DNA from 3 places in the Streptomyces sp. HUAS MG56 genome. Region 1 is predicted to be linked to each of the others. Evidence: predicted binding sites of a transcription regulator. Region 1 holds the regulator's gene; each other region holds the start of a gene.
What was found. Region 1 encodes HrcA, which represses chaperone genes, less so after heat shock. Its sites were predicted from a motif close to TTNGCACTCNGNNNNNCNGAGTGCNAA; they were not measured.
Positions count from the first base shown of each region.

Region 2: groES (co-chaperone GroES) is a predicted target of HrcA. The motif match lies at 1,619-1,645, and genes of this name have one in related genera.
Region 3: groL (chaperonin GroEL) is a predicted target of HrcA. The motif match lies at 2,408-2,434, and genes of this name have one in related genera.

Region 1 is NZ_CM178722.1:4,081,592-4,092,007, reverse strand. Features, by position in the region: gene lepA (translation elongation factor 4) at 1-604, shown strand, start outside; gene AC4OXY_RS19415 (AMP-dependent synthetase/ligase) at 876-2,750, shown strand; gene AC4OXY_RS19410 (SpoIIE family protein phosphatase) at 2,874-4,703, shown strand; gene hemW (radical SAM family heme chaperone HemW) at 4,730-5,962, shown strand; gene AC4OXY_RS19400 (DUF3097 domain-containing protein) at 5,996-6,808, opposite strand; gene AC4OXY_RS19395 (MBL fold metallo-hydrolase) at 6,843-7,565, opposite strand; gene hrcA (heat-inducible transcriptional repressor HrcA) at 7,739-8,755, shown strand; gene dnaJ (molecular chaperone DnaJ) at 8,756-9,892, shown strand; gene AC4OXY_RS19380 (nitronate monooxygenase) at 10,004-10,416, shown strand, end outside.
Region 2 is NZ_CM178722.1:6,237,628-6,248,043, reverse strand. Features, by position in the region: gene groL (chaperonin GroEL) at 1-1,044, opposite strand, end outside; gene groES (co-chaperone GroES) at 1,164-1,472, opposite strand; gene AC4OXY_RS29630 (polysaccharide deacetylase family protein) at 1,709-2,521, opposite strand; gene AC4OXY_RS29625 (polysaccharide deacetylase family protein) at 2,629-3,573, opposite strand; gene AC4OXY_RS29620 (THUMP-like domain-containing protein) at 3,664-4,827, shown strand; gene AC4OXY_RS29615 (RNA polymerase sigma factor) at 4,882-6,159, opposite strand; gene AC4OXY_RS29610 (YciI family protein) at 6,205-6,558, opposite strand; gene AC4OXY_RS29605 (LCP family protein) at 6,659-7,717, opposite strand; gene AC4OXY_RS29600 (LacI family DNA-binding transcriptional regulator) at 7,844-8,875, opposite strand; gene AC4OXY_RS29595 (COG4705 family protein) at 9,072-9,950, shown strand; gene AC4OXY_RS29590 (hypothetical protein) at 10,149-10,406, opposite strand; gene tsaD (tRNA (adenosine(37)-N6)-threonylcarbamoyltransferase complex transferase subunit TsaD) at 10,403-10,416, opposite strand, start outside.
Region 3 is NZ_CM178722.1:5,089,251-5,099,666, reverse strand. Features, by position in the region: SAM riboswitch class I at 1-31, shown strand, start outside; gene thrC (threonine synthase) at 49-1,332, shown strand; gene AC4OXY_RS24070 (MoaD/ThiS family protein) at 1,329-1,604, shown strand; gene AC4OXY_RS24065 (cold-shock protein) at 2,036-2,239, shown strand; gene groL (chaperonin GroEL) at 2,561-4,183, shown strand; gene AC4OXY_RS24055 (NADH:flavin oxidoreductase) at 4,411-5,538, shown strand; gene AC4OXY_RS24050 (carboxylesterase/lipase family protein) at 5,626-7,152, shown strand; gene AC4OXY_RS24045 (hypothetical protein) at 7,147-7,719, opposite strand; gene AC4OXY_RS24040 (hypothetical protein) at 8,056-8,214, shown strand; gene AC4OXY_RS24035 (class I SAM-dependent methyltransferase) at 8,211-8,861, shown strand; gene AC4OXY_RS24030 (hypothetical protein) at 8,887-9,180, opposite strand; gene AC4OXY_RS24025 (PTS transporter subunit EIIC) at 9,220-10,416, opposite strand, start outside.

The DNA of each region.
Region 1 (10,416 bases):
CACCATCCTGGCGCCCACCGAGTTCATCGGCTCGATCATGGAGCTGTGCCAGACCCGGCGCGGCACCCTGCTCGGCATGGACTACCTCTCCGAGGACCGGGTCGAGATCCGCTACACGCTGCCGCTCGCGGAGATCGTCTTCGACTTCTTCGACCAGCTGAAGTCCAAGACCCGCGGCTACGCCTCCCTCGACTACGAGCCCACCGGCGAGCAGACGTCCAGCCTGGTCAAGGTCGACATCCTGCTGCACGGCGACAAGGTGGACGCCTTCTCGGCGATCACCCACAAGGACGCGGCGTACGCGTACGGCGTGCGGCTCGTGGCCAAGCTGCGCGAGCTGATCCCCCGGCAGGCCTTCGAGGTGCCCATCCAGGCCGCCATCGGCTCCCGGGTGATCGCCCGCGAGACCATCCGCGCCATCCGCAAGGACGTCCTCGCCAAGTGCTACGGCGGTGACATCTCCCGTAAGCGGAAGCTGCTGGAGAAGCAGAAGGAAGGCAAGAAGCGGATGAAGATGGTGGGTTCGGTGGAGGTTCCGCAGGAGGCCTTCATCGCCGTCCTGTCCAGTGATGACAGCGCGGGGTCGGCCAAGGGCAAGAAGTAACCACGGGTAACAACGGGTTGCGTCCGCAAACCGGGCATGAAGGGGCTCGTCGTACGAAAGTGCGGCGGGCCCCTACGCGCGCGTAACGTCGCTCTGCGTGGAACGTGCGGGGAAACAGACAGCCCGATGCCCCTTACGCAGCGGCCGGTCGCGGCTTACTCTGATCCCTGCTCGATAGTTACTCGCGAGTTAAACAACACGCGCGAACCCCACCGTGAGTCACCCCAGCCGCACTGAGCCAGCCGCACCGTCGCGGGCCCCGGAGGATGTCGTGAGCGACACACAGACCCTGATCGAGAACCGTCCGCCGTCCGTGGCGTCCCTCTTCCTGGAGCGCGTCGCGGCCACACCGGACGCCGAGGCCTACCGCTACCCGGTGCCGCCGTCCTCGGGCCAGGGCCCCGACGACTGGAAGTCGCTGAGCTGGGCGCAGGCGGCCGAGCGGGTGTACGCGATCGCGGCCGGACTCATCGAACTGGGCCTTCAGCCCGAGCAGCGGGTGGCCCTCGCGTCCTCCACCCGCGTCGAGTGGATCCTCTCCGACCTCGGCATCCTGTGCGCGGGCGGTGCGACGACCACGGTCTACCCGCAGACCAACGCCGACGAGTCGGCCTTCATCCTCTCCGACTCCGAGAGCCGGGTGCTCATCGCCGAGGACGCGGCGCAGGTCGCCAAGGCCGTCGAGAAGCGCGCCGAGCTGCCCGAGCTGACCAAGGTCGTCGTCATCGACCCGGCCGGCGTCGAGACGGACGACTGGGTGATCACCCTCGCCGAGCTGGAGCTGCGCGGCGCCGCCCATCTGGAGAAGCACCCCGAGCTGATCAAGGAGCGGGTCGGCGCGATCACCAGCGACCAGCTCGCCACCCTCATCTACACCTCCGGCACCACCGGCCGCCCCAAGGGCGTGCGCCTGCCGCACGACAACTGGTCGTACATGGCGAAGGCCATCGCCGCGACCGGCCTGGTCACCATCGACGACGTGCAGTACCTGTGGCTGCCGCTCGCGCACGTCTTCGGCAAGGTGCTCACCTCCGGACAGATCGAGGTCGGGCACGTCACCGCCGTGGACGGCCGGGTCGACAAGATCATCGAGAACCTTCCGGTGGTGCAGCCGACGTACATGGCGGCCGTGCCGCGCATCTTCGAGAAGGTCTACAACGGCGTCGCCGCCAAGGCCCGCGAGGGTGGCCCGGCCAAGTACAAGATCTTCCAGTGGGCCGCCGAGGTCTCCCGCGAGTACGCCAAGGTCACCCAGGACAACTTCCGCCGCACCGGCACCCACGCGGCGCCCTTCGCCCTCGCCGCCAAGCACAAGGTCGCCGACACCCTTGTCTACGCCAAGCTCCGCGAGGCCTTCGGCGGCCGGCTGCGCGCCTGTGTCTCCGGCGCCTCCGCGCTCGCGCCCGAGATCGGCTACTTCTTCGCCGGTGCCGGCATCCACATCCTGGAGGGCTACGGCCTCACCGAGTCCTCCGCCGCCTCCTTCGTCAACCCCGGCGAGGCCTACCGCACCGGCACGGTCGGCAAGCCGCTGCCCGGCACGGAGGTCCGCATCGCCGAGGACGGCGAGATCCTGCTGCGCGGCCCCGGCATCATGCAGGGCTACCACAAGCTGCCCGACAAGACCTCCGAGGTGCTGGAGTCCGACGGCTGGTTCCACACCGGCGACATCGGCGAGCTGTCCCCCGACGGCTACCTGCGCATCACCGACCGCAAGAAGGACCTCATCAAGACCTCCGGCGGCAAGTACGTCGCCCCGGCCGAGGTCGAGGGCCAGTTCAAGGGCGTGTGCCCGTACGTCTCCAACATCCTGGTGCACGGCGCCGACCGGAACTACTGCACCGCCCTCATCGCCCTCGACGAGATCGCGATCCTGGACTGGGCGAAGGCGAACGGGTTGGAGGGACGGTCGTACGCCGACATCGTCGCCGCGCCGCAGACGGTCGAGATGGTCGACGGGTACGTGCGGGAGCTCAACGCGGGGCTCCAGAAGTGGCAGACGATCAAGAAGTTCCGGCTGCTGCCGAGGGATCTCGACGTGGAGCACGGCGAGATCACGCCGAGCCTGAAGTTGAAGCGGCCGGTGGTGGAGAGGGAGTACAAGGCCCTCATCGACGAGATGTACGCCGGGACGAGGGAGAAGTAGCGCGTGGTTCCCCGTGCCCCGGGGAGTTTGCGCTCGACCTTGTTCAAAAGTGGCCCTCTTCTGGCCACTTCGATAACTGAGCGCTTCTGATCGCCCCCTGTCTGTCACCCTGGCCGCATGGACATGGCGGCCATACCCACGCAGCGGGAGAGCGGGCCACGGGCCAGGGAGGCACGGGGGCGGGCGGCGCTGCCCGGGAGTGCGCTGGCGCCCGGGGCGGCGCGGGCGCTGGTGCGGGCCGCGCTCGCCGGCGAGCCGGGCGTGGCGCCGCGGCTCGCCGACGACGCCATGGCCGTCGTCAGCGAGCTGGTCACCAACGCCGTCGTGCACGCCGGTACGGACGTCGAGGTCGAGTGGCGGCTGGAGGAGAGCGGCGCGCTCACCGTGGAGGTGTGCGACCGGCACCCCTCGCGCGCCCCGCGCGACCCCCTCGGCGGCGAGGCGCCGTACGACGCCCACGAGTACGGGCGCGGGCTGCGGCTGGTCGCCACCCTCGCCGAGTCCTGGGGCGTCACCTACCGCGTCGGCGCCAAGACCGTCTGGGCGCGGTTGCCCCCGGGCGGCGTCGGCGAGCCGGACGGACCGGCCCCGGGCGCCGCCCTGGCGGTCGCCGAGGAGCTGGCCCCGCAGCCGCTGCGGGCCGACGGTGGGGGCGAGTGGCTCGGGCGGGGCGCGCTGTCCTTCCTCGCCGAGGCCTCCGACCTGCTCGCCGGACAGCTGGACGAGTCCCTGGTCACCGCGCTCACCGGCCAGCTCATCGTGCCCCGGCTCGCCGACTGGTGTGCGGTGTGGCTGGAGGACGAGGCGAGCGCGCGCGGCGGCCTCGGCAGCGGACCCGCCCGGGTCTGGCACACCTGCGAGAGCCATGTCGAGGAGCTGCACCGCGCCCTGGAGAAGGAGCCGCCCGCCCCGCGCGAGGGGCTGCGCTCGGGCCCCGAGCCGTACCCCTGGCCCGGGGACGCGCTCGGCCCGCGCGGCGCCGAGGGCACGGCGCTGGCGTACCGGCTGATCGCGGGCGGCCGGCCGCTCGGCACGCTGGTCATCGGCCGCTCCGGCCCCGCCGCCTTCCCCGACGAGGTCACCGGGCTCGTGGAGGACCTGGGCCGCCGGGTGGCGCTCGCCATCGGCGCGGCCCGCCAGTACGCCCGCCAGGCCACCATCAGCGCCGTGCTCCAGCGCGGGCTGCTGCCCGGCGCGGTCGCCCAGATCCCCGGGATGAGCAGCGCGCTCGTGTACGAGCCGTGCGACAAGGGCGGCCCCAGCGGCGACTTCTACGACCTGTTCCCGGCGGGCGACGGCCGCTGGTGCTTCGCCATCGGCGACGTCCAGGGCAAGGGCCCCGAGGCGGCCGTCGTGATCGGCCTCGCCCGGCCCTGGCTGCGCCTGCTCGCCCGCGAGGGCTACCGGGTCGCCGACGTCCTCGACCGCCTCAACCAGCTCCTCCTGGACGACGCCACCGAGGCCGCCGACGCCGCCGCCCGCGCCCTGGTCGCGGTGGGCGGCCGCCCCGTGGCCCCCGTGGCCCCCGGGGACGGCCCGCAGACCCGCTTCCTCTCCCTCCTCTACGGCGAGCTGACGCCGCACGCGGACGGGGTCCGCTGCACCCTCGCCTCCGCCGGCCACCCGCTGCCGCTCGTCCTGTGCCCCGACGGCACGGTGCGCACGGCGGCCCGCCCGCAGACCCTGCTCGGCGTGATCGAGGACGAGACCTACACCAGCGAGACCCTCGACCTGCGGCCCGGCGACAGCCTGCTGTGCGTCACCGACGGGGTGACCGAGCGGCGCTCCGGCTCCCGCCAGTTCGACGACGGCGACGGACTCGCCCGCGCCCTGTCCGGCTGCGCGGGCCTGGACGCCGAGCTGATCGCGGAGACGATCCGCCGCCTGGTGCACGACTTCGGCGGCGGCCAGCCCGAGGACGATCTGGCGCTGCTCGTCCTCCAGGCGGAGTGACGCCCCGGGTGCTGGACAATGGGGACATGCCTTCCGCACTCCCCGACGGCGAGCCCGTCCCCGCCGACGGTGCGCTGCCCGCGCACGCGCTCGCCGGGGCCGCAGACCGCCCGCTCGGCTTCTACCTGCACGTGCCGTACTGCGCCACCCGCTGCGGCTACTGCGACTTCAACACCTACACCGCGACCGAGCTGCGCGGCACGGGCGGGGTGCTGGCGTCCCGTGACAACTACGCGCAGACGCTGACGGACGAGATCCGCCTCGCCCGCAAGGTGCTCGGCGACGACCCCCGGGAGGTCCGCACGGTCTTCGTCGGGGGCGGTACGCCGACGCTGCTGGCCGCCGACGATCTCGTCCGCATGCTGGGCGCGATCCGCGACGAGTTCGGCCTGGCGCCGGACGCGGAGGTGACGACGGAGGCGAACCCGGAGTCGGTCGACCCGGCCTATCTCGCGACCCTCCGCGAGGGCGGCTTCAACCGCATCTCCTTCGGCATGCAGAGCGCGAGGCAGCACGTGCTGAAGGTCCTGGACCGGACCCACACCCCCGGCCGCCCCGAGGCCTGCGTGGCGGAGGCGAGGGCGGCGGGCTTCGAGCACGTCAACCTCGACCTGATCTACGGCACGCCGGGCGAGAGCGACGACGACTGGCGGGCGTCGCTCCGGGCGGCGCTGGGCGCGGGCCCGGACCACATCAGCGCGTACGCCCTGATCGTGGAGGAGGGCACCCAGCTCGCCCGCCGGATCCGCCGGGGCGAGATCCCGATGACCGACGACGACGTCCACGCCGACCGCTATCTGATCGCCGAGGAACTGCTGTCCGCGGCGGGCTTCGACTGGTACGAGGTCTCCAACTGGGCCACCTCGCAAGCCGGGCGCTGCCTGCACAACGAGCTGTACTGGCGCGGCGCCGACTGGTGGGGCGCGGGCCCGGGGGCGCACTCGCACGTGGGCGGCGTGCGCTGGTGGAACGTCAAGCACCCGGGCGCCTACGCGGCGGCCCTGGCCTCCGGCCGCTCACCGGGCGCCGGGCGCGAGCTGCTCTCCGACGAGGACCGGCGGGTCGAGCGCGTCCTGCTGGAGCTGCGCCTGCGGGAGGGCGTACCGCTGTCCCTGCTGAGGCAGGAGGGGCTGGCGGCTTCCCGGCGCGCGCTGGGGGAGAGCCTCCTGGAGCCGGGGCCCTACGACGAGGGGCGCGCCGTGCTGACGCTGCGGGGGCGGTTGCTGGCGGACGCGGTGGTGCGGGACCTGGTCGACTGAGACCGCGCCGAGGCACGAGGCGCCCGCGTTCCGCTACGCGGGCGCCGTGACGAAGTCGATCAGCTCCTCCACCCGCCCCAGCAGCTCCGGCTCCAGGTCCTTGTAGGAGCCCACCCGCTTCAGGATCGCCTGCCACACCGCGCCGGTGTTGTCCGACGGCCAGCCCAGGGCGCGGCACACGCCCGTCTTCCAGTCCTGGCCGCGGGGGACCCGGGGCCACTCGGCGATGCCCAGGGCGGCCGGCTTCACGGCCTCCCAGATGTCGATGTACGGGTGGCCGACCACCAGCGCGTGCTCACTCGTCACGGACTCGGCGATGCGCCATTCCTTCGTGCCGGGGACCAGGTGGTCCACCAGGACGCCCAGGCGGGCGTCGGGCCCGGGAGCGAACTCCGCGACGACCGACGGCAGATCGTCCACGCCCTCCAGGTACTCCACCACCACGCCCTCGACGCGCAGGTCGTCGCCCCAGACCTTCTCGACCAGTTCGGCGTCGTGCCGGCCCTCGACGTAGATGCGCCCGGCGCGGGCCACGCGCGCGCGTGCGCCGGGGACGGCGACCGAGCCGGAGGCCGTACGGGTGGGCCGTACCGGACCGCGCGACGACGACGGCCGTACGAGCGTGACCACCCTGCCCTCCAGCAGGAAGCCGCGTGGCTCCAGCGGGAAGACGCGGTGCTTGCCGAAGCGGTCCTCCAGGGTCACCGTGCCCGCCTCGCAGCGGGTCACCGCCCCGCAGAACCCGGTGCCGGGCTCCTCCACCACCAGTCCCGGCTCCGCCGCCACCTCCGGCACGGGCGCGGACTTCTTCCACGGCGGGGTCAGATCGGCGGAGTACTGGCGCATTCGAGTGACGATAGGAGAAGTCGCGGACCAGCGCCTACGACACGCCGAAACGGGCCGCCAGTCGATCGCGCTGCCGTCGTACGAACGCCGCGTCCACCACCGCTCCGTGACCCGGCACGTACAGAGCGTCCGCACCGCCCAGCGCCAGCAGCCGGTCGAGCGCGGCGGGCCAGTGGGACGGGACCGCGTCCGGGCCCGCCTGGGGTTCGCCGGACTCCTCGACCAGGTCGCCGCAGAAGACCACCTCACGGTCGCCGGGGACCAGGACCGCCAGGTCGTTCGCGGTGTGGCCGGGGCCCACGTTGGCCAGCAGGACCTGGCGGCCGGCGCCCAGGTCCAGGGTCCACTCGCCCGACACCTGGTGGGCGGGCGGGACCAGCGCGTCCGTCGCCTCGTCGGCGTCGGCGACCGGCAGGCCGTTCCTGATCGCGTCCAGGCGCAGTTCCTCCCGCTCGTGGGCGAACACCGCGTCCACCCCCACCGCCGCGTACACCCGCGCCCCGGCGAACGCCGGGACCCCGAAGACATGGTCGAAATGGGGGTGGGTGAGCGCGAGATGGGTCACACGGCGGCCGGCCAGTTCCTCGGCCTGCCCCCGCAGCCGCGCGCCTTCGGTCAGACTCGACCCGGCGTCCACCAAGAGCGCCGCACCCTCGCCGAGGACCAGCCCCACCGTGCAGTCCCAGCCCGGCAGCCGGCACCGCCCGACCCCGGCGGCCAGCCGTTCCCACCCCAGCTCTTCCCAAGTCACGGTCATACCGCGACGCTAGCCGTACGACGCGTGGCGAGCGCACCGACCTTGCCCCGGGTGTACCGGACAGCCGTACACTGGGGCCGGGAAAGGGCTGGCACTCGTATGGGAAGAGTGCCAGGAGGCCGACCCCGACGGACGAGCGGGGCGAGGGGACGACGTGCTGGAGGTGCGCGCGCATGCTGAGTGAACGCAGGCTCCAGGTGCTGCGCGCGATCGTCCAGGACTACGTCGGGACCGAGGAGCCGGTCGGCTCCAAGGCGCTGACCGAGCGGCACAACCTCGGGGTCTCCCCGGCGACCGTCCGCAACGACATGGCGGCCCTGGAGGACGAGGGCTTCATCGCGCAGCCGCACACCAGCGCCGGGCGGATTCCGACCGACAAGGGCTACCGGCTGTTCGTCGACAAGCTCGCCGGTGTCAAGCCGATGACGGCTCCGGAACGGCGGGCCATCCAGAACTTCCTGGAGGGCGCCGTCGATCTCGACGACGTCGTGGCCCGTACCGTACGGCTGCTCGCGCAGCTCACGCGGCAGGTCGCCGTCGTGCAGTACCCGTCCCTGACCCGGTCCACCGTCCGCCACGTCGAGCTGCTCTCGCTCGCGCCCGCGCGCGTGATGCTCGTGCTGATCACGGACACCGGCCGGGTCGAGCAGCGGATGGTCGACTGTCCGGCGCCGTTCGGCGAGGCCTCGCTGGCGGATCTGCGGGCGCGGCTCAACAGCCGGGTCGCGGGGCGCCGGTTCACGGACGTGCCGACGCTGGTCGAGGATCTTCCGGACGCCTTCGATCCGGAGGACCGCGGTACGGTCTCCACGGTGCTCTCCACTCTTCTGGAGACACTCGTGGAGGAGAACGAGGAGCGGCTGATGATCGGCGGCACCGCCAATCTCACCCGCTTCGGACATGACTTTCCCCTCACGATCCGGCCCGTCCTGGAGGCCCTTGAGGAGCAGGTCGTGCTCCTCAAACTCCTTGGCGAGGCGAAGGATCCGGGCGTGACCGTGCGTATCGGTCACGAGAACGCACACGAGGGACTCAACTCCACGTCCGTCGTGTCGGTGGGCTACGGTTCGGGCGGCGAGGCGGTTGCCAAGCTCGGCGTGGTCGGACCGACCCGCATGGACTACCCGGGAACGATGGGAGCGGTACGCGCAGTGGCACGGTACGTCGGACAGATCCTGGCGGAGTCGTAAGTGGCCACGGACTACTACGCCGTTCTCGGCGTGCGCCGCGACGCGTCGCAGGATGAGATCAAGAAGGCGTTCCGTCGGCTCGCGCGCGAGCTGCACCCGGACGTCAACCCCGATCCGAAGACCCAGGAGCGGTTCAAGGAGATCAACGCCGCTTACGAGGTGCTGTCGGACCCGCAGAAGAAGCAGGTCTACGACCTCGGCGGCGACCCGCTCTCGCAGAGCGGCGGCGCGGGCGCGGGCGGCTTCGGCGCCGGTGGCTTCGGCAACTTCTCCGACATCATGGACGCGTTCTTCGGCACGGCGTCGCAGCGCGGGCCGCGCTCGCGCACCCGGCGCGGCCAGGACGCGATGATCCGCATCGAGGTCGAGCTGGACGAGGCGGCCTTCGGGACCACCAAGGACATCCAGGTCGACACGGCGGTCGTCTGCAACACCTGCAACGGCGAGGGCGCGGCGCCCGGTACGACCGCCCAGACGTGTGACATGTGCCGCGGCCGCGGCGAGGTCTCGCAGGTCACCCGGTCCTTCCTGGGTCAGGTCATGACCTCGCGCCCCTGCCCCCAGTGCCAGGGTTTCGGGACCGTTGTGCCGACCCCGTGCCCGGAGTGCGCGGGCGACGGCCGGGTCCGCTCCCGGCGCACGCTGACCGTCAAGATCCCGGCCGGTGTCGACAACGGCACCCGGATCCAGCTCGCCGGCGAGGGCGAGGTCGGCCCCGGCGGCGGTCCGGCCGGCGACCTGTACGTCGAGATCCACGAGCTGCCCCACTCGACCTTCCAGCGGCGCGGCGACGACCTGCACTGCACGGTCACGATCCCGATGACCGCGGCCGCGCTCGGCACCAAGGTGCCGCTGGAGACCCTGGACGGCATGGAGGAGGTCGACATCCGGCCGGGCACCCAGTCCGGCCAGTCGATCCCGCTGCATGGCCGCGGTGTCACGCATCTGCGCGGCGGCGGCCGGGGTGACCTGATCGTGCATGTCGAGGTCATGACCCCGACCAAGCTGGACCCCGAGCAGGAGCGACTGCTGCGCGAGCTGGCCAAGCTGCGCGGCGAGGAGCGTCCGCAGGGACAGTTCCAGCCGGGTCAGCAGGGGCTGTTCTCGCGGCTGAAGGACGCGTTCAACGGGCGCTGAGCCCCGGGGGACCAGGGGTGTACGGGGTGCTCGGACGACCCGTATGCCCCTGTCCTATGCCGTGGGAAGCCCGGATTCGGACTTGTTCGGAGGACGTGACAACATGCGGTCATGTCCTCCGCGCTGACCGATCTCCTCCCCCACCCGATCGTGCAGGCCCCCATGGCGGGCGGCGTCTCCGTCCCGCAGCTCGTCGCCGCCGTCTCCGAGGCCGGCGGCCTCGGGTTCCTCGCCGCCGGTTACAAGACCGCCGACGGGATGTACCAGGAGATCAAACAGCTGCGGGGGCTGACGAGCCGCCCCTTCGGCGTGAACGTGTTCCTGCCGCAGCCCGAGCTGTCCGAATCGGGCGCCGTGGAGGTCTACGCGCATCAGCTGGCCGGCGAGGCCGCCTGGTACGAGACCGAGCTGGGCGACCCCGACAGCGGCCGGGACGACGGCTACGACGCCAAGCTCGCCGTACTCCTCGACAACCCGGTGCCGGTGGTCTCGTTCCACTTCGGCGTGCCGGGCCGGGACGTGCT
Region 2 (10,416 bases), 2.2 Mb from region 1:
CTGGGCGACGCGGCCGTGGACGTCCTCGGTCTTGCCGGAGCCGTCGACGATGGTGGTGTCGTCCTTGGTGACCGTCACGCGGCGGGCGGAGCCCAGCACGTCCAGGCCAGCCTGGTCGAGCTTGAGGCCGACCTCCTCGGAGATGACGGTGGCGCCCGTGAGGACGGCCATGTCCTGGAGCATCGCCTTGCGGCGGTCGCCGAAGCCGGGGGCCTTGACCGCGACCGCGTTGAAGGTGCCGCGGATCTTGTTGACGACCAGGGTCGACAGGGCCTCGCCCTCGACGTCCTCGGCGATGATCAGCAGCGGCTTCGAGGCGCCGGCCTGGATGACCTTCTCCAGCAGCGGCAGCATGTCCTGGATGGAGGAGATCTTGCCCTGGTTGATGAGGATGTAGGGGTCCTCCAGGACGGCCTCCATGCGCTCCTGGTCCGTCACGAAGTACGGCGACAGGTAGCCCTTGTCGAAGGCCATGCCCTCGGTGAAGTCCAGCTCCAGACCGAAGGTGTTGGACTCCTCGACGGTGATGACACCGTCCTTGCCGACCTTGTCCATCGCCTCGGCGATCAGCTCGCCGACCTGCTGGTCCTGGGCGGACAGCGCGGCGACGGCCGCGATGTCGGACTTCTCGTCGATCGGGCGGGCCGTGGCCAGCAGCTCGTCGGAGACGGCCTTGACGGCGGCGTCGATGCCCTTCTTCAGGGAGGCCGGGGAGGCGCCGGCGGCGACGTTCTTCAGGCCCTCGCGCACCAGCGCCTGGGCGAGCACGGTGGCGGTGGTGGTGCCGTCACCCGCGATGTCGTTGGTCTTGGTCGCCACCTCCTTCACCAGCTGCGCGCCGAGGTTCTCGTACGGGTCCTCGATCTCGACCTCGCGGGCGATCGTGACACCGTCGTTGGTGATGGTGGGGGCGCCGAACTTCTTGTCGATGACGACGTTGCGGCCCTTGGGGCCGATCGTCACCTTCACCGTGTCGGCCAGCTTGTTGACGCCGCGCTCAAGGGCGCGACGGGCGTCCTCGTCGAACTTCAGAATCTTCGCCATGACAGCGGAAGCCCTCTCGGAAATCTGTGGGTGAAAAAAGCTGCGCCCCGGGCGCCCGGCTTCTTATCGGTCGCGGGGGCCAGGGGCGCAGCTCAGGAGCAAAGGAATGCTCGAAGTGATTACTTCTCGATGATCGCGAGCACGTCGCGAGCCGAGAGGACGAGGAACTCCTCGCCGTTGTACTTCACCTCGGTGCCGCCGTACTTGCTGTACAGGACGACGTCGCCGACCTTGACGTCGAGCGGAAGACGCTCGCCGTTCTCGAAGCGGCCCGGACCCACGGCGAGGACGGCGCCCTCCTGGGGCTTCTCCTTCGCGGTGTCCGGGATGACCAGGCCAGAGGCGGTGGTCTGCTCGGCGTCGAGCGGCTGGACCACGATGCGGTCCTCAAGCGGCTTGATGGCAACCTTGGAGCTGGTGGTCGTCACGATCCGACCTCCCCCTTCGGAGATCTCACGGGGTTAACTGTCTGAGGTGGCGACCAGGTGGATCCGTCGTCGCGGGTGCCGGACCTGCCCGTCGCGTGTTTGGCACTCTCACGCGTCGAGTGCCAGAGCCGAGACTATGACCGCGATTAGCACTCGGTCAAGCGGACTGCTAATCCGTGCGGCGCGTCGGCCGGACGAAGGTCCCGGACGGCCCCCGCGACCGCTTCCGGGAGCGGCTACAGGTAGTCCTCCAGCCGCCCCACCGTCAGCCCCCGCTGCTGGGCCCTGCGCAGCACCCTGATCGTGCGGTCCCGCAGGGTCCGGCCCGTCGTCTCGTCCGGCCCGACCAGGACGATGTCACCGGGGCGAAGGCGGTGCTCGCCCCGGCTGTAGGCCAGGTCGGCCGGGGTCATGGCGGCGCGCCACAGGACGAACGCGGAGATGCCGCAGTCGGTGGCGGCGCGCAGGGTGGTCGTGTCGTAGGAGCCGTAGGGCGGGCGGAAGAGGCGGGGGCGCAGGCCGAGCCGGGACTGGAGGCGGTCCTGCTGGCCGCAGATCTCGGCGCGCTGGCTCGCGTACGGCAGTCCGGCCAGGACGCGGTGGTCGAGGGTGTGGTTCTGGATGCCGGCGCCCAGCGCGCGCAGCCGGGCGAAGTGGTCGTACCGGGGGCCGGCCACGCTGTCGGTGAGGAACATGCTGACCGGCAGCCGCAGTTCGCGGACCATGTCGACGAAGCGGGGGTCCTTGTCGGCGCCGTCGTCGTAGGTGAGGAAGACGACCGGGTCACGGGTGGGGACGTGGTCCATGACCCGGGGCAGGGAGCGGCCGGCGCTGTGCGGGCTCAGGGCGAGGGTGCGGGCGTCCGGCCGGGGCGGGCGGGCGAGGGGCTCGGTGAGGCCCCAGTGGCGGTAGCGCCGGTCCGTGGCGGGGCCGTGCGGGGCGTGCGGCCGGACCTCTTCGGCGGCCTTGCGGCCGAGGCGTTCGATGGGGTCGACGGACTGCGCGCAGCCCGCGAGGAGGAGCGCGGGGAGGAGGAGCGCGGCGCTCAGCGCCCGGCGCGCGCGGCGGGCGGGGGCACTGCCGGGCACAGGGCCGGACACGGGGCCGGGCACGGGAGTTCGCCGGTGGGGCGGGGCCCAGGGGCTCCTCCCGCGCGTCACAGGTAGTCCTCCAGGCGGGCCACGGCGTAGCCCTCGCGGGTGACCTTGTTCAGGAAGCGGCGCATGTCGTCGACCATCGTGCCGTTCCACTCGGAGCGGCCGCGGAAGTGGGTGAGGACGATGTCGCCGCGGCGCAGCTTCTGGTCGTCCTCGCGGTACTCCCAGTGGTCGACGTACACCTCCTCGTTCCAGATCGGCGCGTACCTGATGCCGCAGGCCTTGGCGGCGCGCAGGCTGTCCTGGTTGTAGTTGCCGTACGGGAAGCGCATGACGGTGGGCGCCTTGCCGAACTGCTTCTTCATGATCTCCTGCATGCCGCAGATCTCGGCCTTCTGGTCCTCGTAGGACAGGCCCGGCAGGTAGGGGTGGTGCAGGGTGTGGTTGTCGAGGGTGTGGCCCTCGGCCTGCATGGTGCGGAAGTAGCCGTAGTCGTCCTTCACCAGGTAGTTGCTGAGGAAGGCGGTGTACGGGATCTTCAGGTCCCGCATCATGCGCAGGAAGCGGGGGTCCTTCTCCGAGCCGTCGTCGATCGTGAGGAAGACGATCTTCCGGTCGGTGGGGATCGTGGTGAAGACCGGGGGCAGGTCCCAGTCCACCTGGTGTTTCACCTCGAAGCCGGCCCGGGCCCTGATCTCCGGCTTCACCCTGGGCGGTGGCGGGGGCGCCAGCGGGACCCCGTTCAGGCCCCAGCGCTTGGCGGCGGCGACGAGGCGGGCGTGCTCGGCGGCCTGCCGGGCCCGGGCGCCCAGGGCCTGTTCGGGGCCGCCCCGGCCGCTGGGGGCGGGGCGGGTCACGGCGGGGCGAATCTCGACGGGACGGGTCTCGGCGGGGCCGGCGCAGCCGGAGAGGAGGGCGGCGCAGGCCAGGGCGGCGGCTCCGCAGCCGAGTCCGGGACGTCCGCAGTGCGACCAATTCTTATCGTTTTGTACGACTGCTCGCATGACGCCGGATCCTCCCAGGACCGCCCCCGGATCCCCGGCCGACACCGCCGCCGCAGGCGCGCCGTCCACCGACTGGCCCACAATGACCCGGTGAACGACCTCGCTCTCCTGCTCACCCCCGAAGGCCGTGCCCTCCTCGACGAGGTGCGCGACACCGCACCGGCGGACGAACTCGCCGTCGCCACCCGGCTGCGCCGCGACCACCCGGCCGAGCTGGTGTCGGCCGCGCTCGGCCAGGCCCGGCTGCGGCAGCGGGCGGCGGCGAAGTTCGGGGCGGCGGACGCGGGGCGGATGTTCTTCACGCCGAACGGGGTCGAGCAGTCGACGCGGGCCGGCGTGGCGGCGTACCGCGCCGAGCGGTTCACGGCGCTCGGCGTGACCTGCGTCGCCGACCTGTGCTGCGGGATCGGCGGGGACGCGATCGCGCTGGCCCGGGCCGGGATCCGGGTGCTCGCCGTGGACCGGGACCCGGTGACGGCGGCCACGGCCCGCGCGAACGCCGAGGCGCTGGGCCTCGCCGAGCTGATCGAGGTCCGCGAGGCCGACGTCACGGAGGTGGACACGAGCGGGTACGACGCGGTGTTCGTGGACCCGGCGAGGCGGGGCGGCCGCGGCCGCATCTTCGACCCGGAGGCGTACTCGCCGCCCCTGTCCTGGGCGGTCGGCGCGGCCCGTACGGCTCCCCGCGCCGCTCTGAAGATCGCCCCGGGCATCCCGCACGAGGCGGTTCCCGCCGAGGCGGAGGCCGAGTGGATCTCCGACGGCGGGGACGTGAAGGAGGCGGTGCTGTGGTTCGGCACCGGCGCGCCGGGCGCCGTACGGGCCACCCTGCTGCCCGGCCCGCGCACGCTGCTGGGCCGCGGGCTGCCCGACCCGGACGTCCGGCCGGTGGGGCGGTACCTGTACGAGCCCGACGGCGCCGTGATCCGCGCGCATCTGGTCGCCGAGGTCGCGCAGGACCTGGCCGGAGGTCTGCTCGACCCCACCATCGCGTACGTCACCGCCGACGAGCGGTGCCCGACCCCGTACGCCACCGCCTACGAGATCACCGACCAACTCCCCTTCAACGTCAAGAAGTTGAAGGCCCTGCTGCGTGAACGCGAGGTCGGCACGCTGACCGTGAAGAAGCGCGGGTCGGCGGTCGAGCCGGAGGAACTGCGCAAGAAGGTGAAGCCGCAGGGGCCGAACGCGGCGACGGTGTTCCTGACCCGGGTGGCGGGCGCACCGACGATGCTCGTGGGGCACCCCGCCTGAGCGCTCCGCCGGAAGTGCCGGGATGCGCCGTCGATCGTCTGCGGGCCCGCTCCGTCACGGCAGTTCGGCGGCCCGGCGCAGCAGCAGTTCCCGTTCCTTCTCGTTGCGTGCCAGGGCCGCCGCCCGGGTGAACTCCTCGCGGGCCTCCGTCGTGCGGCCGAGGCGGGCCAGGAGGTCGGCGCGGACGCTGGGGAGCAGGTGGTAGTCGCGCAGGGCGGGGTCGGCGGTCAGGGCGTCGACCAGCCGCAGTCCCTCCGCCGGGCCGTCGGCCATCGACACGGCGACCGCGCGGTTCAGTTCGACCACGGGGGACGGGGCACGGGCCGCCAGCAGCGCGTACAGGGTGGCGATGGCGCGCCAGTCGGTGTCCTCGTAGCGGTACGCGTGCGCGTGGCACGCGGCGATGGCCGCCTGGAGGGCGTACGGGCCCGGGGCGCCCGACGCGGTGGCGCGGTCGAGGGCGTGGATGCCGCGGGCGATGAGGCGCCGGTTCCAGCGGCGGCGGTTCTGCTGCGCCAGCAGGACCGGTTCGCCCTCCGGGCCGGTGCGGGCGGCCGTGCGGGACGCCTGGAACTCCAGCAGCGCGGTCAGGCCGTGCACCTCCGGTTCCTTGGGCATCAGGGCGGACAGGACGCGGGCCAGGCGCAGCGCGTCCTCGCACAGGCCGGGGCGCAGCCAGTCGTCGCCGACGGTCGCCGCGTACCCCTCGTTGAAGATCAGGTAGATGACGTCCAGGACCGAGCCGAGGCGGGCCTCGCGGTCGGGGCCGTACGGCAGCTCGAAGGCGACGTTCTTCGTGGCGAGCGTCCGCTTGGCGCGGACGACGCGCTGGGCGATCGTCGGTTCCGGCACCAGGTAGGCGCGGGCGATCTCGGCCGTGGTCAGGCCGCCGACGAGGCGCAGGGTGAGCGCGGTGCGGGCCTGCGGGGACAGCACCGGGTGGCAGGTTGTGAAGACGAGCCGGAGCAGGTCGTCGTCGATGTCGTCCGGGTCGGCCGGCTCCTCGGGCGGCACCGTCGTCGCCAGGTCCCGGCCGATCTCGGCGAGCTTGCGGGCGTAGGTCTCGCGGCGCCGGATCAGGTCGACGGCGCGGTGCCGGGCGGTGGCCATGAGCCAGGCGCCCGGGTTGTCGGGCACACCGTCGCGGGACCACCGCTCCAGGGCTGCGACCAGGGCGTCCTGGGTCAGCTCCTCGGCGATGCCGACGTCCCGGACGATCCGGGCCACGCCCGCGACGACACGCGGGGACTCCAGCCGGAAGACGGTCTCGATGGCGTGCGCCGCGGCGGGGTCCGGGGTGCCGTGCCGTGCCGGGGTGGGCTGTGCTTCCACAGCCCACCATGCAACACCCCTCGATGCCGCAGGGCCAGCGAACACTCAGCCCTCGGCGATCTCCCGCACCTCGCACGAGACGGTCCAGTAGTCCTCGTGCACCTTCAGGAACCGCTTGGTCCACTCGACGGCCTCGGCCTTGTCCTTGCACTGCATGATCGCGTAGCCGCCGACGACCTCCTTGGACTCGGTGAACGGCCCGTCGGTGACAGACAGCTTCCCGCCCTGCCAGCGCACGGTGGTGCCCTGGGCGGCGGGGGTCAGCCCGGCGGTCTCCAGCATCACGCCGGCCTTGGTGATCTCCTCGATCAGCTCGCCCATCCGTCCCATCAGCTCCTCGCTGGGGCCGGCGGGAGCGGTGGACTCGTCGATGTGCACGATCGACAGATAGCGGGGCATGGTGACTCCTTCGGTCCGGGTGGTGGGGTCCGTCCCCGCCACTCACCCATGCGTCGAACGGCGGGACCCGGGATCGACACACCTCCGGAAATATTTTTCTTCAGCGCAGGGACGCCCACAGCGCGCTCGCCGCCGGTTCCTTCGCGATCACCCGGTTGGGGTCGGAGGGGGCCGTGACGACCGGCATCATCACCGTCGTCACATGGCCGGCGGTCAGGGCCTTCAGGCTCTCGCCGAGGCTCATCAGCGCGTTCAGGGAGCCGAGGCCGGTGTCCGTGGTGAGGCCGGCGGTGGCCGCGTCGGCGACCCGGTAGAGCCGGGCCGGGTCGGTGAGCAGGCTGGTGCTCGCCATCTGCTGCAGCAGGGCCTTGACCAGCTTCTGCTGGAGCCCTATCCGGCCGAGATCGCTGCCGTCGCCTATGCCGTGCCGGGTGCGGGCGAGGGCCAGGGCCTGCGTGCCGTCGAGGTGGTGGGCGCCGGCGGCGAGGTCGAGGTGGCTGTCGGCGTCGTGGATGTCCTGGCCGGTGGTGACGTCGACCCCGCCGAGGGCGTCCACCAGCTTGGCGAAGCCGGAGAAGTCGGCCTCCATGAAGTGGTCCATGCGGACGCCGGTGATCGACTCGACGGTCTTCACGGCGCACACCGGCCCGCCCACCTCGTAGGCGGTGTTGAACATCGCGCCGTACGCCACCGCCGTGGACCGGCCCGCGGACAGCGGGCAGGACGGGCGGGTGACGAGGGTGTCGCGCGGGATGCTGACCACGGTGGCCCGGGTCCGGCCCGCGTCGATGTGCACGACCATCGCCGTGTCCGAGCGGGCGCCCGAGCTGTCGCCGCCGCCCAGCTTCCGGTTGGCGCTGCCGCTGCGCGAGTCCGAGCCGAGGACCAGGATGTTCAGGGAGCCGGACGGCAGCGGGGAGGCGGAGGCCGAGGGGGACGGGATGGTCATCGGCCTGGCGGGGCGGTCGTCGCCCAGCGCGCCGTTGATGTCGACGCTCCTGATGTTGTGGTCGAGACGCCAGTACGCCCAGCCGACGGTCCCCCCGCCCAGCACCAGCACCCCCGCCAGAGCGAGGCCGACGATCTTCGGCACCCTCGGCCGCCGGCCACCTCGTCCGCCCGTGTCGTCCTGCTCGCCGTGCCCCTCGTGTCGCGTCACGGCACAGGAACATAAGTCCGAATTATTAGGGGACTGTTAGCAGAAGCGGTGGGAGTCGGTTTTCTTCGGAAATTCTCATCCCGCATGTTTTGGCCACATGACCGACTCAATTCGGAGCAGGCGGCGCTAGACCGCCGCAGGCGCATCCGTGCTCGACCGCACCACCAGGCTCGTCGCCAGCTCCACCCGTGTCGCCGTCCGCTCCTGCTGCTCGCGCCCCAGCTCCAGCACCAGCCGGGCGGCCGCCTCGGCCATCTCGGTCAGCGGCTGCCGTACGGTCGTCAGCGGCGGTCCCACCCAGCGGGCCACCGGCAGATCGTCGAAGCCGACCACGCTGAGGTCCTCCGGGATGCGCAGCCCCAGCTCGCGGGCGGCCTCGTACAGGCCGAGCGCCTGGAGGTCGTTGCCCGCGAAGACGGCGGTGGGCCGGTCGGGGCGGCGCAGCAGCTCCAGGCCGAGCCGGTAGCCGGCGTCGTGGTGGAAGTCGCCGCCCACGATCAGCGAGGGATCGACGGGCAGGCCGGCCGTCTCCAGCGCGGCCCGGTAGCCGTCGACCCGGGCGCGGCTGCACATCATCCGGGACGGGCCGCTGATCGCGCCGATCCGGGTGTGGCCGAGTTCGACCAGGTGGCGGGTGGCGGCGAGGCCGCCCTGCCAGTTGGTGGCGCCGATGGAGGGCACGTCGGGGCCCGGGTCGCCGGCCGGATCCATCACCACGAACGGGATGGACCGGCTGGTCAGCAGCGCCCGCTGGGACTCGTCGAGCCCGGACAGCACGAGGACCACGCCGTGCGGGCGGCGCGCGGCGACCTGGTCGGCCCAGGTCCGGCCCGGGGTGAGGCGCCCGGCCGACTCCGACAGCACGACGCTCAGCCCGGCGTCCCGGGCCACGTTCTCCACGCCCCGGATGACCTCCATCGCCCAGGCGCTCTCCAGCTCGTGGAAGACCAGGTCGATCAGCGGGGAGCGGGACGCCTCGGCGCGCCGGCGCCGGTAGCCGTGGGCACGCAGCAGTTCCTCGACGCGAGTGCGGGTCGCCGGGGCGACATCGGCGCGGCCGTTGAGGACCTTCGAAACAGTCGGGGCGGACACCCCGGCCTCACGGGCGATTTCGGCGAGGGTCGCCGTCTGGCTCTCTGCGGGCTTCGAAGGTTTCATGCCCGGGATCGTATGAGCCCAGCAGAGCCGGACGGGAGTCCCATGCCGTGAGGTCCTGTGCGACGGGGCGTGAGCGAACAGCGCGAACATTGGCAAAAAGCAAGCCCTGTGCCGCGCGTGTTCAGGAAGCGTTCATGTTGCCCCTGGGAGGGTCGGGCCGCACTCGACTCCCCCCACAGGAGCACCCTTGACAACGATGCCTTCGACGACGCCTTCGACGGCGAAGTCCGTCATGAAGAAGCTGCCCGAGGTCACCCTCGCGTTCTGGATCATGAAGATCGCGGCGACGACCCTGGGCGAGACCGCGGGCGACCTGTTCGCCCAGACCCTGAAGCTCGGCTACTTCCTCACCACGATCGCCCTGTTCGCGGTCTTCGTGGTGACGCTGGTGATCCAGCTCCGCTCGACGCGCTACAACCCGTTCTTCTACTGGACCGTGATCCTGTCGACCTCCATGGCCGGCACCACCATGTCCGACTTCATGAACCGGGACGACAGCGCCAAGTACCTTTCCGGCGGCGCCACGTCGCTCGGCTGGGGCCCACAGGGCCTCGGCCTCGGCTACCCGGAGGGCGCCGCGATCCTGATCTCCCTCCTGCTGCTGATCTTCCTCGGCTGGAAGCTGAGCGGGATGACCTTCCAGATCACCGAGATCGTCACGTTCCGCGGCGAGGCCCTGTTCTGGTCGGCGATCCTGGTCTCCAACACGCTCGGCACCTCGATGGGCGACTTCCTGTCCGACAGCTCGGGCCTCGGCTACCTGGGCGGTGCCTCGCTGGTGACCGGCCTCCTGCTGCTCCTCGTCGCCCTGATGAAGGTCCCGGCGGTGCCGAACGTCCTGCTCTTCTGGATCGCGTTCGTCCTGACCCGCCCGCTCGGCGCCACGGCCGGCGACCTGCTGACCAAGCCGGTCGCCAAGGGCGGGCTCGACCTGGGGACGGCCGGTTCCTCGGCGGTGCTGCTGGCCGTGCTGTTCGGCCTGATGGCGTACGCGCATCTGAAGGAACGGCGGGCTGCGGTTCCGGCGACCCCTGAGGCGCAGGCGTCGCGGCCGCAGCGGGCCGGGCACCGGTAACGCCGAAGTCCCGCCTCGGAACCCGAGGCGGGACTTCGTGTGGAGCGCCGGGCAGGCCTTGCACCTGCATCTCCCCGCAGGAAGCGGGACGTCTTTCCTTGGACCACCAACGCACTGCGTCCGGGTCGGTTTCCGTTTCCGGTTCCCGGCCGTTCGCTGTGTGATGATCATAGCGCATTCCGGCCGGGCCTCTCAACCTCAGCCCCCGGCCACCGCTTCGAACCGCCAGCGGTGCACGCCCCGGGTCACCAACTCCGTGTCCGGCTCCGGCAGTTCGGGCAGCTCGGCGGCGTACGGCGCGTCCCACCACGTGATGACCAGCACCCGGTCCTGCGGCGCCCGGAGGGTCTCCCGGCGCAACGGCTCGGCGGCGAGCGGCTGTTCACGTACCCAGGCCAGCAGCTCCTCGCCCCGGCCGGCGACGGCCCGGGCCTCCCACATCAGCGCGACCGTCACGAGTACAGGT
Region 3 (10,416 bases), 1.0 Mb from region 1:
ACGGCGAGATGCGTCGTGAGGAAGATGAGGAGAAAGGGCCTCGCCTCCATGGCTGTGCAGACAGTTGCAAGCACCTCCACCTCCCCCGTCGACCTCGGTCCGGCCGCGGCCCTGAGCTGTCGCGAGTGCGGTCACCGTGTCCCGCTCGGCCCGGTCTTCGCGTGCGAGGAGTGTTTCGGCCCGCTGGAGATCGCCTACGACTTCTCGGCCTACGACACCGAGGAACTGCGGGCCCGCATCGAGGCCGGCCCCGCGAACATCTGGCGGTACGCCCCCCTGCTGCCCGTCCCGGCCGACGTGGCGGACAAGCCGAACATCAACCCCGGCTGGACCAAGCTCGTCAAGGCCGACAACCTCGCGCGTGAACTGGGCGTCACCGGCGGCCTGTTCGTCAAGGACGACTCCGGCAACCCGACGCACTCCTTCAAGGACCGCGTCGTCGCCCAGGCCCTGGAGGCCGCCCGCGCCTTCGGCTTCACCACCCTGTCCTGCTCCTCCACGGGCAACCTGGCCGGTGCCGTCGGCGCCGCCGCCGCCCGCGCCGGCTTCCGCTCCTGCGTGTTCATCCCGCACGACCTGGAGCAGGGCAAGGTCGTCATGGCCGCGGTCTACGGCGGCGAGCTCGTCGGCATCGAGGGCAACTACGACGACGTGAACCGCTTCTGCTCCGAGCTGATCGGCGACCCGGCCGGCGAGGGCTGGGGCTTCGTCAACGTCAACCTGCGGCCGTACTACGCCGAGGGCTCCAAGACGCTGGCGTACGAGATCTGCGAGCAGCTCGGCTGGCGGCTGCCGGACCAGATCGTGATCCCGATCGCCTCCGGCTCCCAGCTGACGAAGATCGACAAGGGTCTCCAGGAGCTCATCAAGCTCGGGCTGGTCGAGGACAGGCCGTACAAGATCTTCGGTGCGCAGGCCGAGGGCTGCTCGCCGGTGTCGACGGCGTACAAGGCCGGGCACGACGTGGTCCGCCCCCAGAAGCCGAACACCATCGCCAAGTCCCTCGCCATCGGCAACCCGGCCGACGGGCCGTACGTGCTGGACATCGCACGCCGCACCGGCGGCGCGGTGGAGGACGTGACGGACGAGGAAGTCGTCGACGCGATCAAGCTGCTGGCCCGCACCGAGGGCATCTTCGCCGAGACGGCGGGCGGTGTGACGGTCGGCGTCACCCGCAAGCTGGTCAAGGCCGGCGTCCTGGACCCGGCGAAGACCACGGTCGTCCTCAACACCGGCGACGGCCTGAAGACCCTCGACGCGGTGGCCGGCACGGGTCTCACCGCCACCATCCGTCCGACCCTGGACTCCTTCCGAGAGGCTGGCCTCGCATGAGCGTGACCGTTCGCATCCCCACCATCCTGCGCACCTACACCGGCGGTCGGGCCGAGGTCGCCGCCGAGGGCGCGACCCTCGCCCAGGTGATCGAGGACCTGGAGAAGAACCACACCGGTATCGCCGCCCGCGTCCTGGACGACCAGGGCAAGCTGCGCCGGTTCGTGAACGTGTACGTCAACGACGACGACGTGCGCTTCGAGCAGGGCTTGGAGACCGCGACCCCCGACGGCGCGGGCGTCTCCATCATTCCGGCGGTCGCCGGCGGCTGATCATTACCGTCGGTAATCTCGGTTACCGATTGTTCATCGAATGGCCTCCCCCGTGAGAGAAACGGAGGGGGCCATTCAGTGTGATTGAGCGCGGTACAGTTGGGGAACGCGTTCCGGACCTGAAGGTCGCGGTTCGGGATTTCGCACCGCGAGCCCGATAAGAAGTAGCCAAACTATGCGGGCTTTCTGCGGCTTTTGTTCCACTTTGTACGGCCCGACTTGCCCTGAATTCGGCCGTATTTTAGGCAGATTCCGGACCGTCGTCGTCCAGATTTCTCGTCCGATTGACCTGTTGCAGACGGCAGTTGGACAGATACATTCAGCCGCGGTCGACGCGTTCCGGCGCACGCCCCCGACCGATGGGGGGTGAGGTCTGACCCGGGTCCGCGAAGTGTGGATCTGTGCAAGGGCCAGTAATAGGGGAGTTAGGCATGGCTCAGGGCACCGTCAAGTGGTTCAACGCGGAGAAGGGGTACGGCTTCATCGCGGTCGACGGTGGTGCGGACGTCTTCGTCCATTACAGCGCCATTCAGATGGACGGCTACCGCACCCTGGAAGAGGGGCAGCGGGTGGAGTTCGAGATCTCGCAGGGCCAGAAGGGCCCGCAGGCCGACATGGTTCGCCTCAGCGCCTGAACGTTTCTTGTCCGAAGGGCCTGCACCTCGCGAGGGGTGCGGGCCCTTCGCCGTGCCCGGCTGCCCCGTACCGCCGCGCCCGGATCCTCTGTTCGCGGGCGGCTGAGCGCGCGCCCCGACCCCCCGAAGGCGCTTGCACTCGACAGGGGCGAGTGCTAATCATTGGCGTTAGCACTCTGAAGGTGAGAGTGACAAAGAAGGACCGGGTCGGTGAGGCCCGCAGGCCACGTGGGGCAAGGAACCACAGGCCGGCGAGCCGTCCGTCGCGGGCGCGGGCGCGGTCCGAAGGAATCACCCCCAGTCCTGGAGGGACCACTTCACATGGCCAAGATCATCGCGTTCGACGAGGAGGCGCGGCGCGGCCTCGAGCGCGGCATGAACCAGCTCGCGGACGCCGTCAAGGTGACGCTCGGCCCCAAGGGCCGCAACGTCGTCCTCGAGAAGAAGTGGGGCGCCCCCACGATCACCAACGATGGTGTCTCCATCGCCAAGGAGATCGAGCTCGAGGACCCGTACGAGAAGATCGGCGCCGAGCTGGTCAAGGAAGTCGCCAAGAAGACGGACGACGTCGCCGGTGACGGTACGACCACCGCGACCGTGCTCGCCCAGGCCCTGGTCAAGGAAGGCCTGCGCAACGTCGCCGCCGGTGCCAACCCGATGGCCCTGAAGCGCGGTATCGAGAAGGCCGTCGAGGCCGTCTCCGCCGCCCTGCTGGAGCAGGCGAAGGACGTCGAGACCAAGGAGCAGATCGCCTCCACCGCGTCCATCTCCGCCGCCGACACCCAGATCGGCGAGCTCATCGCCGAGGCCATGGACAAGGTCGGCAAGGAAGGCGTCATCACCGTCGAGGAGAGCAACACCTTCGGTCTGGAGCTTGAGCTCACCGAGGGCATGCGCTTCGACAAGGGCTACATCTCGGCCTACTTCGCGACCGACATGGAGCGCATGGAGGCGGCGCTGGAGGACCCGTACATCCTCATCGCCAACTCCAAGATCTCCTCGGTCAAGGACCTGCTCCCGCTCCTGGAGAAGGTCATGCAGTCGGGCAAGCCGCTGCTGATCATCGCCGAGGACGTCGAGGGCGAGGCCCTGTCGACCCTGGTCGTCAACAAGATCCGCGGCACCTTCAAGTCCGTCGCCGTCAAGGCCCCGGGCTTCGGCGACCGCCGCAAGGCCATGCTCGGCGACATCGCCATCCTCACGGGCGGCGAGGTCATCTCCGAGGAGGTCGGCCTCAAGCTGGAGAACGCGACCCTGGACCTCCTGGGCCGCGCCCGCAAGGTCGTCATCACCAAGGACGAGACCACCATCGTCGACGGCGCCGGCTCCTCGGAGCAGGTGGGCGGCCGCGTGAACCAGATCCGCGCCGAGATCGAGAACAGCGACTCGGACTACGACCGCGAGAAGCTCCAGGAGCGCCTGGCCAAGCTCGCGGGCGGCGTCGCGGTCATCAAGGCCGGTGCCGCCACCGAGGTGGAGCTCAAGGAGCGCAAGCACCGCATCGAGGACGCCGTGCGCAACGCCAAGGCGGCCGTCGAGGAGGGCATCGTCGCCGGTGGTGGCGTGGCCCTGCTGCAGGCCTCCTCGGTCTTCGAGAAGCTGGACCTGGAGGGTGACGAGGCGACCGGCGCCAACGCCGTGAAGCTCGCGCTGGAGGCCCCGCTGAAGCAGATCGCCGCCAACGGTGGCCTTGAGGGCGGCGTCGTCGTGGAGAAGGTGCGCAACCTGGCCGTCGGCCACGGTCTGAACGCCGCCACGGGCGAATACGTCGACATGATCGCCGAGGGCATCATCGACCCGGCGAAGGTGACGCGTTCCGCGCTGCAGAACGCGGCCTCCATCGCCGCGCTGTTCCTCACCACCGAGGCCGTCATCGCCGACAAGCCGGAGAAGGCCGCCGCGGCCGCTCCGGGCGGCATGCCGGGCGGTGACATGGACTTCTGATCCGTCCGGATCACCTGTCCTTCTCCGAGGGCGGCACTTCCAGCTTCCGGCTGGGGGTGCCGCCCTCGGGCGTTTCCGGAGGCGGCACCAGGACGTGTCCTGGATCACACAAGCGTAGATCGCGGACCGGAATGCGGGCCCGCGCACAGGCCGTTTACTTAAGGAGCTGCAACAATGCGTGCTCACATACCGACCGGTTAACTCCGCTGCCCCCGAGGAGCCCCTACGTGACCGCCACGACGACCCCCGCCTCCCGCGCGGCCCAGATCCTGTCCCGCCCGATCACCCTCAACGGCCTCACCGTGCCGAACCGGATCGCGATGGCGCCGATGACCCGGATGTTCTCCCCGGGCGGCGTACCCGGCGAGGACGTGCGCTCGTACTACTCCCGCCGTGCCGCCGCCGGAGTCGGCCTGATCGTCACCGAGGGCACCTACGTGGGCCACGACTCGGCGGGCCAGAGCGACCGCGTGCCGCGCTTCCACGGCGAGGAGCAGCTGGCGGGCTGGGCGAAGGTCGCCGAGGACGTGCACGCGGCGGGCGGCACCATCGTCCCGCAGCTGTGGCACATCGGCATGGTCCGCAAGGACGGCGAGGCCCCCTTCCCGGAGGCCCCCGCGATGGGCCCCTCCGGCCTGGTCACCGCGGGCGCCGAGGCCACCGGCCGGGCGATGACCCAGCAGGACCTCGACGACGTGATCGCCGCGTTCGCCCGGGCGGCGGCCGACGCCGAGCGCATCGGCTTCGACGGCGTGGAGCTGCACGGCGCCCACGGCTACCTCCTGGACCAGTTCCTGTGGGAGGGCACCAACCGCCGTACCGACGCCTACGGCGGCGACCCGGTGGCCCGTGCGAAGTTCTCCGCGGAGATCGTGGCGGCGGTCCGTGCGGCCGTCTCCCCCGAGTTCCCGGTCATCTTCCGCTACTCGCAGTGGAAGCAGCAGGACTACACGGCCCGCCTCGCCGAGACCCCCGAGGAGCTGGAGGCCATCCTGACCCCGCTGGCGGCGGCCGGCGTCGACGTCTTCCACGCCTCCACCCGCCGCTACTGGGTGCCGGAGTTCGACGGCTCGGACCTGAACCTGGCCGGCTGGACGAAGAAGATCACCGGCAAGCAGGTCATCAGCGTCGGCTCGGTCGGCCTCGACGGCGAGTTCATCAAGGCGTTCCAGGGCGAGGGCTCCGGGACCAAGAGCATCGACGACCTCCTCGACCGGCTGGAGGCCGAGGAGTTCGACATGGTCGCCGTCGGCCGTGCGCTGCTCCAGGACCCGGAGTGGGCGGCCAAGGTGCTCGCCGACCGCTTCGACGAGCTGAAGCCGTACGACGCCGCGTCGCTGAAGACCCTCAGCTGACGCCGTCCGTCGCTCCGTTCGGGCACTTGTGATCGTCGCCGCACGTTCCCCTGACGACCGGTGAGACCGACGTCAGGGGAGCGAGCGATGACGAAGAGCGAGTCCGGGCCCGTGGTGCGCACCGCCTCCGGGGCGGTGCGCGGGCTGCGCGAGCAGGGGCTGTCGGTGTTCCGGGGCATTCCCTTCGCCGCGCCCCCGGTCGGCCCGGACCGCTTCCGGGCACCGCGCCGGCCCCACCCCTGGGAGGGCACCCGGGAGGCGTACGCGTTCGGCCCGCCGCCCCCGCAGGAGACCGGCTTCCTCGGCCGCACGGCCCAGCCCCGGCAGCCGGAGGGCGACGACTGGCTGACGCTGAACGTCTGGACCCCGGACCCGGATCCGTCCGCCGCCCGTCCGGTGCTGGTGTGGATCTACGGCGGTGCGTTCAAACTCGGCTTCAGCGGCCAGCCGGGCTACGACGCCCAGCAGCTCGCCCGCACGGGCGACGCGGTGCTCGTCACCTTCAACTACCGCGTGGGCATGGAGGGTTTCGCCCTCTGGGCCGACGCCCCCGCGAACCGGGGCCTGCTGGACCAGGTGGCGGCCCTGGAGTGGGTCCAGGAGAACATCACGGCGTTCGGCGGCGACCCCTCCCAGGTCACCGTCTTCGGCGAATCGGCCGGCGCGGGCTCCGTCGCCTCGCTTCTGTCCATGCCGAGAGCCCGGGGCCTGTTCCGCCGCGCCGTCGCCCAGAGCGTGCCGGGCACGTTCTTCTCCGCGGACCTCGCCCGCGACATCGCCGGGTCCCTGGCGGCGCGGGCCGGCCGCACCCCCACGGCGGCCGACCTCGCCGCGACGGACCCCCGCGAGCTGACCCGGGCGGGCCAGACCCTGGGCATCGAGATGCCGGCGTACACCGACCGCTGGGGCCGGGCGGCACCGACCTCGGTGCCCTTCGCGCCGGTGGTGGACGGCGACGTCCTGCCCACGACTCCCTGGGAGGCGCTCTCGTCGGGCGCGGCGCGGGACGTGGACCTCCTGGTCGGCCACAACCGCGACGAGTACCGCCTCTTCCTGGTCATGGCCGGCATGTCCGGCAAGATCACGGACGACCTGGCGGCCCGGACCCTGCGGCTGTACGCACCGGGCGGGGAAGCGGGCGAGGCGGCGTACCGCTCGGCCTTCCCGGAGTGGGGCGCGGAGCAGCTCTTCGAACGGGTCCAGACGGACTGGCTGTTCGGGCAGCCGAGCCTGCGGCTGGCGGAGGCCCAGCGGACGGGCGGCGGCCGCGCCCACGTCTACGAACTGACCTGGCCGGCCCCCGACTCCGCGGGCGCGCTGGGCGCCTGCCACGGCCTGGACATCCCGCTGCTCTTCGGCACGTTCGGCGCCGACCTGGGCGCCCTCCTCTTTCCCGGCGGCAGACCCACACCGGAGGCGGAGCGGCTGTCGGCCTTCGTCCAGCGCGCCTGGACGGCCTTCGCCCGCACCGGCGACCCGGGCTGGCCGGCCTACGACCCCCGCTCCCGCCTGGTCCAGGTCCTGGACGCGGAACAGCGGGTGGCGCCGTACCCGGAGGAGGCGAGCAGGCGGATCTGGGAGGGGTACGCGTTCGGCGCGTTGCCGCTGCTATAGGTTGCCCAGCGGCTCGATGTCGACGCGCACGGGGGTGCCCCACACGCGGAGCACCTCGTAGTCGGTGAACTCGTGCACGAGCCGGTACGCCATGGCGGGCCGGGACGAGCGGCGCTGGGCGGCGAGATACGCCTCGGCCTCGCGCTTGTCCCGCCGGGGCGTGCCGCACAGCTGCCACTCCTGGCCGTTCCACGCCTCCGGCAGCCAGCGCTGCTGCGGCTGCGGCCGGTCGGCGCGGACGCCGTAGCGGGAGGGCGCGGTGGCCGCGGCCGCGGCTTCGGTCCTGCCGCCGCCGTGATACTCCGACCGGCGTGCGGCCCGGCGCCGGGTCTCGCACAGCAGGCACAGGTCGGGGGCGCTCTCGTCCACGGGGCCCTGCGGATGCTCGGGACACCGGGTGGCGGGCGCGCCGGCGGCGACACTCTCGTCCAGCAGATCGAGCGCTCGGCGCAGATCGGCCTTGATCTCGTGCAGCCGGGAGTCCGGGGTGTCGGCGCCGAGCGCCTCCCCGTGCTCCCCGACGAGCCGCAGGGCCCGTCCGAGGGCGGTGAGCTGGGCGTGGTTCATGTCAGTCCGCGTAGTCCTTGAGTTCCTGGGTGTCCAGTGTGAAGCCGACGGGGGCGGGCAGCTCCACCGAGGATCCCCAAGGGTACGAGAGCGACTGCTGATAGCGGCCTTGTCGGCTCGCTGAAGACGGTGAGGGTCTGGTTGTCGTGGTCGATGAGGAGGCAGGCCGGCGGTCAGGGTGTGGAGTACGGCCTCGTCTGTGGTCCCCCGGGCGAACCACTCCGCCACCAGCGGGGCGAGTTCCGCACAGTCGGCGGCGGAGAGGGACAGGACGGGCCCGGTCCTCCGGTGGCGGCTCCGGCGGCGGTACGTCGCCGCGCGCGAACGTCGAGTCCGGTGACCGGCGCGAGTGACGAGCCGTTTGCGTCGGTCGATCCGGGGCGCTGCAATGTCCGTACCGCCGAGCGGCCGGCGGACGTGCTCAAGGCGATGTCCGTCGGTGAGGAACTGCGGGTCAAGGTGCGGCAGGTGAACCGGGAGAGGCGCAGTCGTTGAGCAGACTGATCGAGGCACTGCACGGCTTCAACGCCGCCCACCCCTGGGACCACAACGCCCGCTATCACCGCTGGCTGCTGCGGCAGTTGCCCCGCGGGGCCGGGCGGGCCCTGGACGTGGGGTGCGGCAGTGGGGAACTGGTGCGGCGGCTGGCCGGGCGGCGGGCGGAGGCGGTCGTCGGAGTCGATGCCGACGCCGGGATCCTGGAGCGGGCGCGGGAGGCCACTCCCGCCGACGCCCCCGTCGCCTACACACTCGCCGAGGTGCCCGATCAGCTTCCCCCGGGACCCTACGACGTCATCACCTGCGTCGCCGTACTCCATCACCTCCCCCTCGCCGAGAGCCTCGTCCGGTTCCGGGAGGAGTTGGCGAGCGGTGGCACGCTGGTCGTGGTCGGCTGTGCGCGGGCGGAAGGGGCTCTGGACCACGCGGTCGGGCTGGCAGCCGTAGCGCTCAACCCGCTCATCGGCTGGGTGAAGAACCGGGGGCGGGTCGCGTCGCACCGGCCCGTTTCCATGACCGCCCCTGTCCGGGATCCGGAGATGACCTTCGCCGAGATCGGTCGTGAGGCCCGGCGGATCCTTCCCGGGGTCCGGCTCCGCCGCCGGCTCTTCTGGCGTTACACGCTCGTGTGGCGCGCACCGTAAGGCCCGACGAGCCCTCCTGAGGCCCTCAGCGGTTGCCGTGCGGGCCCTGGTGGCCCCGGTGGCCGGGGCGGATCAGGCTGCCCTCGCCGCACGCGGTGGTGTTCTCGCGCACCTGCAGCGGCGAGACCTCCTTGAGGACGGGGACCACGGCGAGGGTGTCGGCGCACTTCGCGGTGTCGGAGATCGTCCACTGCGCGTTGTCGTGGGCGGCCTTGGCGGTGGGCGTGGTGCCCGTGCCGGCCAGGGTGTCGGCGTGGGCGGGGGCGGCCAGCGCGGCGGCGGAGGCGGCGGTGAGGGCGGCCGTGGCGAGGAGCTTCATCGTCGTCATGCTGAGGCAACGAGCGGCCACCGCCGTGCGTCACGTGGCGGCGCTCGGCCGGGGGGCGCGCGGAAGGCCGAAGAGGTACGTCGCCGCGAAGCCCACCACGTAGCCGGTGAGCAGGCCGCCCGCGTAGACGGCGACGGCCGCGCCCGCGCCCCTGTTGCCCGTCAGCAGCGGGAACAGGGCCCAGCCCGACGGGCCGATCGCGGTCGCGCCCACCGTGGTGCCGAGCATCGCGAAGAAGCCGACGAACGCCCCGCCCGCGGCCCCGCCCGCGCAGGCCGTCAGGAAGGGGCGGCCCAGCGGCAGGCACACGCCGTAGATCAGGGGCTCGCCCACGCCGAGCAGGCCGGCTGGGAGGGCCGAGCGGATCGTCGTCCGCAGTTCGCCGTCGTGGCGCAGGCGGACGTACACCGCGAGCGACGCGCCCACCTGGCCCGCGCCCGCCATGGAGAGGAGGGGGAGGAGGACCGTGTAGCCCTGCTGGGAGATGAGGGTGGTGTGGATGGGGATCAGGGCCTGGTGCAGGCCCAGCATCACCAGGGGGAGGAACAGGCCGCCCAGCACCAGGCCCGCCGCCGCGCCGGCCGTGGTCAGGAGCCAGTTCGCCGCGGTGCCGATCGCCGTCGCCACCGCACCGGCCGCGTACATCAGGCCGTACAGCGTCACGAGACCGGGGACGAGCACGGTGACCGTCGGCGTGAGCAGGACGTCCAGAGCGCCCGGCACCCGGCCCCGTACCCACTTCTCCACGCGGGTGGCCAGGAGCGCGGCGGCGAGGGCGCCGAGCACGCCGCCCTGGCCGGGGGACAGGTGGGCCCCGAACACCGTCACCTTCGCCACGCCCGGGTACACGACGACGGCCGCGACGGCACCGCCGAGCACCGGGGTGCCGCCGAACTCCCGCGCCGTGTTGATGCCGACGAACACCGCGATCAGCGCCAGGAAGGCGGAGGCGATGGCGGACAGGGCGGGGGAGAGGGAGGAGAGCCGGCCGGCGTTCAGGAGAAGGCCGTTGAGTCCGGAGAGGATGCCGCAGCCGATCAGGGCGGGGATGAGGGGGACGAAGACGTTCGCCACCCGGCGCAGGGCGGTCCTGACGCCCGTCTCCTGCTCTGAACTCCCTTGCTGCGAACTCCCCTGCTTCGAGCGGCCGTCGGAAGGCTCCGCTCCCCCCTCCGCGGCCCGTGCCGCCTCCGCCACCGCCCCTGCCACCGCCTCCGTGACCTCCTC